Regions from separate parts of the Paenibacillus sp. 1-8 genome, predicted to be linked through region 3. Evidence: riboswitches for the same ligand, from Rfam matches in the RefSeq annotation. Region 3 holds a riboswitch; each other region holds the start of a gene.
The links. A riboswitch is a leader RNA that binds a small molecule or an ion and turns the genes downstream of it on or off. The one in region 3 is predicted to bind thiamine pyrophosphate.
Positions count from the first base shown of each region.

Region 1: it holds a riboswitch for thiamine pyrophosphate, as region 3 does, so the genes downstream of both, AC0WRU_RS13025 (thiamine phosphate synthase) here and AC0WRU_RS02700 (ABC transporter substrate-binding protein) in region 3, are expected to answer to the same signal.
Region 2: it holds a riboswitch for thiamine pyrophosphate, as region 3 does, so the genes downstream of both, thiE (thiamine phosphate synthase) here and AC0WRU_RS02700 (ABC transporter substrate-binding protein) in region 3, are expected to answer to the same signal.

Region 1 is NZ_CM149995.1:2,880,467-2,882,731, forward strand. Features, by position in the region: gene thiO (glycine oxidase ThiO) at 1-811, opposite strand, end outside; gene AC0WRU_RS13025 (thiamine phosphate synthase) at 867-1,487, opposite strand; TPP riboswitch at 1,769-1,877, opposite strand; gene abc-f (ribosomal protection-like ABC-F family protein) at 1,966-2,265, opposite strand, start outside.
Region 2 is NZ_CM149995.1:4,166,929-4,169,193, forward strand. Features, by position in the region: gene AC0WRU_RS19060 (AEC family transporter) at 20-973, shown strand; TPP riboswitch at 1,082-1,185, shown strand; partial or broken gene thiE (thiamine phosphate synthase) at 1,374-1,481, shown strand; gene AC0WRU_RS19070 (hypothetical protein) at 1,828-2,265, shown strand, end outside.
Region 3 is NZ_CM149995.1:586,106-588,370, forward strand. Features, by position in the region: gene AC0WRU_RS02700 (ABC transporter substrate-binding protein) at 1-1,027, opposite strand, end outside; TPP riboswitch at 1,229-1,338, opposite strand; gene AC0WRU_RS02705 (pyridoxamine 5'-phosphate oxidase family protein) at 1,543-1,977, shown strand; gene AC0WRU_RS02710 (bifunctional 2',3'-cyclic-nucleotide 2'-phosphodiesterase/3'-nucleotidase) at 2,200-2,265, shown strand, end outside.

The DNA.
Region 1 (2,265 bases), 2.3 Mb from region 3:
CAATCCAAAGCTCGTTATTCCGCTTGGGCACCAGGTAAATATCATCGGCGTAAATGGTATATTCCAATGGATGATCCTTCAAGGAGACTGCAACAGCCTCACCCTTGACCGGATTAAGCGGATATTCAAAACCAACCTGCTCCAGCAGTCTCATACTATCCAAGCCTCCAGCAATAATGACCTGTTCGCAGGAAAAAAAACCACTGTCTGTTTGTACGCCACAAACTCGCCCATTCTGTACTACGAGTTGCTCCGCCTGTGTACCAGAGCATATTGTTGCTCCCAGTACGATAGCTGCCCCCGTATAAGCACGACAAAGCTGGGCAGGAGAAATCTGTGTCTCCTTTGATCGGTATATAGCCCCGATCACTTGACCATCCAAACCTGGAATTCGGCGGGCCAATTCTCTGGCATCCCACCACACAGGATGATCACCCTCTCGCGCAATAGCCGCATTCCAGCGTTTTTGCCCCTCTGCTTCCGAACGGAAGGGAGTCACGAATCCTTCTGTTCGGAATTCCACCGCAACACCGGACAAACGCTCCAGGTCACGAACCAGCTCGGGAAATGCATCCCGGCTTGTGCGAGCGAACTGTGCCAACTCCGGGTCGGTGAATTCTTCACTCTCTGCTGCCAGCATCCCAACCGCAGCCCCTGAGGCTCCCTCGCCCGGAATGAATCGTTCCACCAATATCGTACTGCGTCCCTCCTTGGCCATATGATAAGCAATGGAGCTACCGATGACACCTCCACCAATCACCAAGCATTCAGCGTGTCCAATAGCTTGTGCCTCTGTTTTTATCTCTGGCATATGTTCCATCTCTCCTCTCCACTAACGATTCTGCTTGCAGCGTCCTACTTCCGTTTCACCACTTCAGGCTGTGAACTACCCGATCCGCCATTCGCCTGTACGCCATCGCAGCCGCAACGGGGGACTCAGCCTCCCAGATGCCGGACATCACCGCAATTCCGCTTGCACCCGCAGTATACAGCTCGGGAATATGGCGTGGTTGTATGCCGCCTAGAGCAATTACAGGGATGCTCAGCAGCCTGCATATGCGCTCAAGCTGTGCTATACCTCGTGGAGTAACACCAGGCTTGCAGTGAGTCTCATACACATGACCATAGAGTACATAATCCGCTCCTGCCCGTTCGGCAGCCTGTGCCTCCTCCAAAGAATGCACCGACACCCCGCAGCGCGTACCCTCTGGAAGTATACTTTTGACATCCCCAACAGGTAATCCGTTAGCCGGTAGCTGGATAGCTCCAACGGAGGTAAGCAAAGCAACATCCACTCGGTCATTTACTGCAATTTGCTGTAAAGTAACTCCCAGATTTGCCATATTGCGGGTCAATGCAAGGAGTTCAGATGCACCCTTCTGCTTCAACCGCACGTGTACATAATGAACATACGGATGAATAGCAGCAGCCACTTGGGCAGTATGTGCATGTGCATCGGAATCGCCTTCCATCGTAATTACGTGCAATTCGATCTCATTCTCACCTCACAATAGACTAAATGGTTGTAAGCTGACCCTGTATCTTTACAGTCTCATATCGTGCTATACGGCATGGACTAGCCACGTTTACCAGCAAAAAAATGAAGGGGCACGGGATATGAACACGAACATATGAACACGAACGAAAACGCAAAAAAACCACTTCCCAAAGGAAGTGGTTTAACGTACGTCCAATAACCGAACGGACCATTATATCCGTATACGTATATCGTCCCACGTACAAACAAAGTAATGATTTCGTAACCTCGTTTGTACGGCGCTCACTTCCCTACGCTGGCATAACCCAGATCAGGTGCAAAGGGTCCGAAATCCGTTTATTCCGTCTCAGCCGCATGGGCGGCTCCCCTAGTGTAACTATTTTATTGTATCAGCTAAAGATAGCTTAGCATATTTTCCTATTCCTGCAAACCCCGCTTCTTGTGAAGCTTGGTACAGAACTGGATATTTAGTTGACTTTACTTGACCATTCTTCCACATTCCACGTTTTGGTTACCCAATCCTCGTAAAAGTCCGGTTCGTGAGATACGAGCAATACCGTTCCTTTGTATTCCTTCAAGGCACGTTTCAGCTCATCCTTCGCTTTGATATCCAAGTGATTGGTAGGCTCATCGAACAGCACCCAGTTACTTTCCCGCATTAGCAGTTTGCATAGGCGGACTTTGGCCTGCTCACCACCACTGAGCGCGGATAGTGGACGGGTGATATGCTCATTTTTCAATCCGCAACGCGCCAAATGCGCTCTTAC
Region 2 (2,265 bases), 1.9 Mb from region 3:
AAGCAAGGAGGATCGAACTATGAGTGTCGGACATATCCTTTATATTTTGGTGCCGATTTTTTTCGTTATTATTTTAGGGTGGTTAGCGGGGCATTACAAAAGCTTTGACGCCTCTTCCTCGAAAGCCCTAAATGCGCTCGTCACCAAATTTGCGCTGCCCGCGCATTTATTTATCGGCATTACGACCACCAGCAGGAAATCCCTTATCGAGCAATGGTCATTCTTGCTGGCTCTGTTCATTGGCATTGTCGGCTTTTATGCTGTTCTCCTTCTATTGTCCCGCTTTGCGGGGAAGCAGTCGCTGAAGGATGCCTCCATGTTTGCTTTGAACTCGGCACAGCCGACCTTTGCTTTTATGGGCATTCCCGTGCTCGGCGCCATCTACGGCTCCTCAGCCGTGGCGATCCCCATTGCACTTACCGGCATCGTAGTCAATGCCGTCCTTGACCCGGCGGCTACCATTATAGCTACCGTAGCCAGCCGGAATTCAGGCAAGGAACAGAACGGTCACCTCGGAAGTCTAGTCTGGGACTCCATTTTTCACGGTTTAAGGGAACCGCTGGCGCTCGTGCCGCTGATTGGCGTGATTTTGACCTTGTTCGGCTTCCATTCACCGGATTTGCTGAGCAAATCGTTGAATCAAATCGGTGACATTACCTCCGGGGCCGCTTTATTCGCAGTCGGTGTGACCATTGGCGTGCGCAATATCAGTTTCAGCATAACCGCCATTGCTATCGCGCTGTTAAAAACGATTGTACAGCCTTTATTGATGCTGCTGATTGCCTACCTGTGCGGCCTTTCGTCTGCCGATACGGTGAAGGCAGTATTGCTCGTTTCCTTCCCTGGCTCAGCCGTCGCTGCCATGATTGCTACGCGTTTTGAAAGTCTGGAATCGGAAACAGCTTCCTCCTTTGTCATCAGTGCCGTCATTTCTCTTGCTACACTGCCTGTGCTCATTTCGCTATTGATGTAAATTGTTTCCTATTAGACATTGGACCCTGTCGCGAATTCTTTCGTGTAGTTGGAGATGACGGTTTAACATAACAGATGAACGAATGTACAGTAATAGTCAAAAGAATAGGAAGTCCACTAGGGGAGCCGATGATGGCTGAGACAAGAACGTATCTTGGACCCTTTGAACCTGATCTAGTTCGTACTAGCGTAGGAAAGTGGAGCCTTCGTATATAAGGTCCCTGGTGTTTTTTTGCGCATTGGACCTATGATGAAGCCGCTCCAGTTTTCGGGGCGGCTTTTTGGCGTTGTTCCGGAACTGTATTCTTACGGGACTTCCTGCTCTTGATTTTGGTGGAGGTGGGAAAATGAGCTTATTAGTGGCGGAGACGCGCTGCTTACAAAGGTAACTGGAGCAGGCTGCCCATGCCGTGCAGGGTCCGGCGATATTGCATGAGCTGCCTAAAGCGGGAATTCATGTGCCGATCGTCGGGATCGGGGGCATTACTATAGACCGTGTAGAGGAAGTGGGAACAAGCACGGGAACAGCGCGATACGTGTGTGAACGGAAATTTGCTGATAGAGGTATTTAACTACTGGCTGAGGCATCATTCGTCGTAATAAACAGAAGCAGTCTTCCTGAACAGATAGGCTGCTTCTGTTTATAGAGCATATCACTTATCCATGACTTGGGTGCAGACAAAAGATTTTTCTTTGAGGTAGTATACATTCCCTCGTCTCAAATCCAAATTAATTCATACTTATCCAGTTCGATCCTTTTATTTACAAAAAAAATGGACTAGGAGTATAATATTTTCGCGGGTATCAAGGTGAATTCTGAAGAAAGGGAGTTTATTTAGTCACGAAGAAAAAATTATGGGCCTTGCATTGAGTTCGTGTCTTTTATTGGGGAGTGTTCCCGCGTATGCTGCTGACAGTACGGTAGAACCTAACCAAGCAGTTGATCCAAACTTGGTAATCTCAACTAAGGAAGAATTGACTATCCCTAATAATGTAACTGTTTATTCAGTTACTGCGTTAAACAACGCTTCTATAACATACGATCACAATTCGGGAATTGATTGGGATAAAGGAAACAGACAGGTTTGGGGCAACACTCAGGCCCAGCAAGGGAATGTAAAGCTAGACAGTTATACGAGAGCACGTTTTGAACATACATGGGCTCAGGGTGGATCAGTTTATGGAGATTCTGGACGGGTATGGAGCACCAAACAAGGAAGATCCTATGCTCGTTCTAGTTGGGAAAACTATAACTCATTAAATTCCGGTGTAGCCAAAACATACTACGGTATC
Region 3 (2,265 bases):
CGTTTGTAAAGGCTTTATCGACTTCCAAGGGTTTGCTGAGCAGTTTGCGCTCGTACATCCAGTCGGAGTAGTTTTTCCATACCTCCGCTTTTTGTACGCCCCATTGGGTGGCATCGTCCTGATAACGCGGGCTTAGCCATTTTTGGCTGGCGAGTACCAGCTTTTTATCCAGTTCCGGAACCGCTTTGGTCAAGATATCTGCGGCTTCTTCCGGGTGAGCGATGGTATATTCATAGCCTTGGGCGGTTGCGTCCATAAAGGCCTTGACCAGCTCGGGATCATTTTTAATGGTCTGTTCGTTGCTCACGATGACAGGTGTATAGTAATCCAGGCTTTTGGAATAATCTTTTACATACAGCATATCCAGTGGCTCACCCCGTAGTTGGGCTTCAATCCCGGTCCATGCGTAGAAAATCCAGGCAAAGTCGATATCCCGCTTGACGGCTGTAAAATAATCGGCATTGCCCATGTTGATGATCTTCACCTTGCTTACATCACCTTTGTCTGCGTCCATGATGGATTTCATGACCGCTTCTTCTACGGGCGAACCCCAGCCGCCGTAGGTTTTACCTTCAAAATCCTTCGGGCTCTTAATCCCGCGGTCAACCGGGGCTGCGAAGCCTGATGTATTATGCTGAATGACCGCAGCGATGGATACGAGCGGTACCCCTTGCGTACGAGCCTGTGTGACGCCCTCCTGATAGCTGATACCAAAAGGTACAGCATTGGAAGCAACCATTTGATCGGCTCCGCCCGAACCGGGCTGAACGATCTGTACATTCAAGCCTGCTTTTTCGTAAAATCCTTTGTCCTTGGCGACATAGAGGCCCGTATGATTCGTATTTGGCGTCCAGTCGAGCACGACTTTAACATCCTTGAGTCCCTTGGTCGGGGAGGTCGCTTGGGTGTCGGCGGCAGGAGCCGCGCCTTGCGGTGCAGAGGGGGAGCTTCCGCCGCATGCGGTCAGAGTCAGGGCCATGAGCCACAGACTGATCAGCCCCAGGCTTAACATTTTCATGCGCTTCATTGTTGTGTTCTCTCCTTTTATTACCCGTAATCCGTCGGATCAGACAGCTTATGTTTCCCATTTCACAAAAATAACCTCTGCCAGACGCTATCTGTTCCAACAACATCATCTTCAACAAAAAAAGCGCCCCGATGTTCCGGGACGCTTGCGCTTGTATATACCAAAGTAAGGGATGGCCCGCCGTAATAAGAAAAGAAAGGGCGTATCTTGCTTAAGCATTCCTACGCTGGCATTACCCAGATCAGGTTGTAAGGGTCAGTGTCTTGGGACACACTCTCAGCCGGCCGATTCCAGCACCCCTGGCATTGTATAGTCGAATGGGTTATTCAATTCGGGTTTACTACGACGATTATATGCCTAGAAGGCGGGTCTGTCCAGCATTGGGGAAGAAGTGACGGTTCATTTGCCGTACGCTAGGGTACACTTTTACTGTGAGCTTTGTTCTGAAAATGACCATGATCTTGTCGGAAACCAATTCACAGGAATTCTAATTTACGAAAAGGAGTTGTTGTACCGTGGGTAAAACGGAAACATTGGATCGCAGCCAACTGGAACAAGCCATTGTAAAGGCTTTGGATAACAACAAATTTTGCTCGTTGGGTACGGTGGAGGGCGGCAAGCCGAAGGTGCGCTATATGGCTCTTTTTAACGAAGGGTTGAACATCCATCTGGCAACGGATCGTAAAACGCATAAGGTGGATGAGCTAAAGGACAATCCGAACGCTTATTTGCTGTTGGGTTATGAAGTGGGCGGTACGAAGGAAGTCGTAGAGGTTGAGGCTACCGTCCAGGTCACAGCGGATGAGGGACTACGCAAGCAAGTGTGGAATGATTCGTTGAAGGAATGGTTTTCCGGCCCGGATGACCCCGATTATGTCATTCTGGATGTAAACCCGAATCGTATTGAGTACGTGGGTAAGCAAACTGGACGTCAGGTGTGGGAAAAATAGAATCGGATAGAATATAAGGAAACCAGCAATTCTCCAAGTTATTTGGGAGGTTTGCTGGTTTTTATGTTCTCGGAAAATTAATTATTTCTTCATAAATAAATAGGGTAAATGACTACTCTTTTGTCCCGCGTTGGATTAAAATAGGAATGGTGAGTTCAAAGCTTACATATATGTGCAAAAGTATGTGTATGAGGCCTACATCTTAATGAGGAGGGATATATTTTGATATTTCATAAAAAATGGTTTAGAGGGCTTACAGCAGCAGTCGTTGCCTGTAGCATGCTGGTG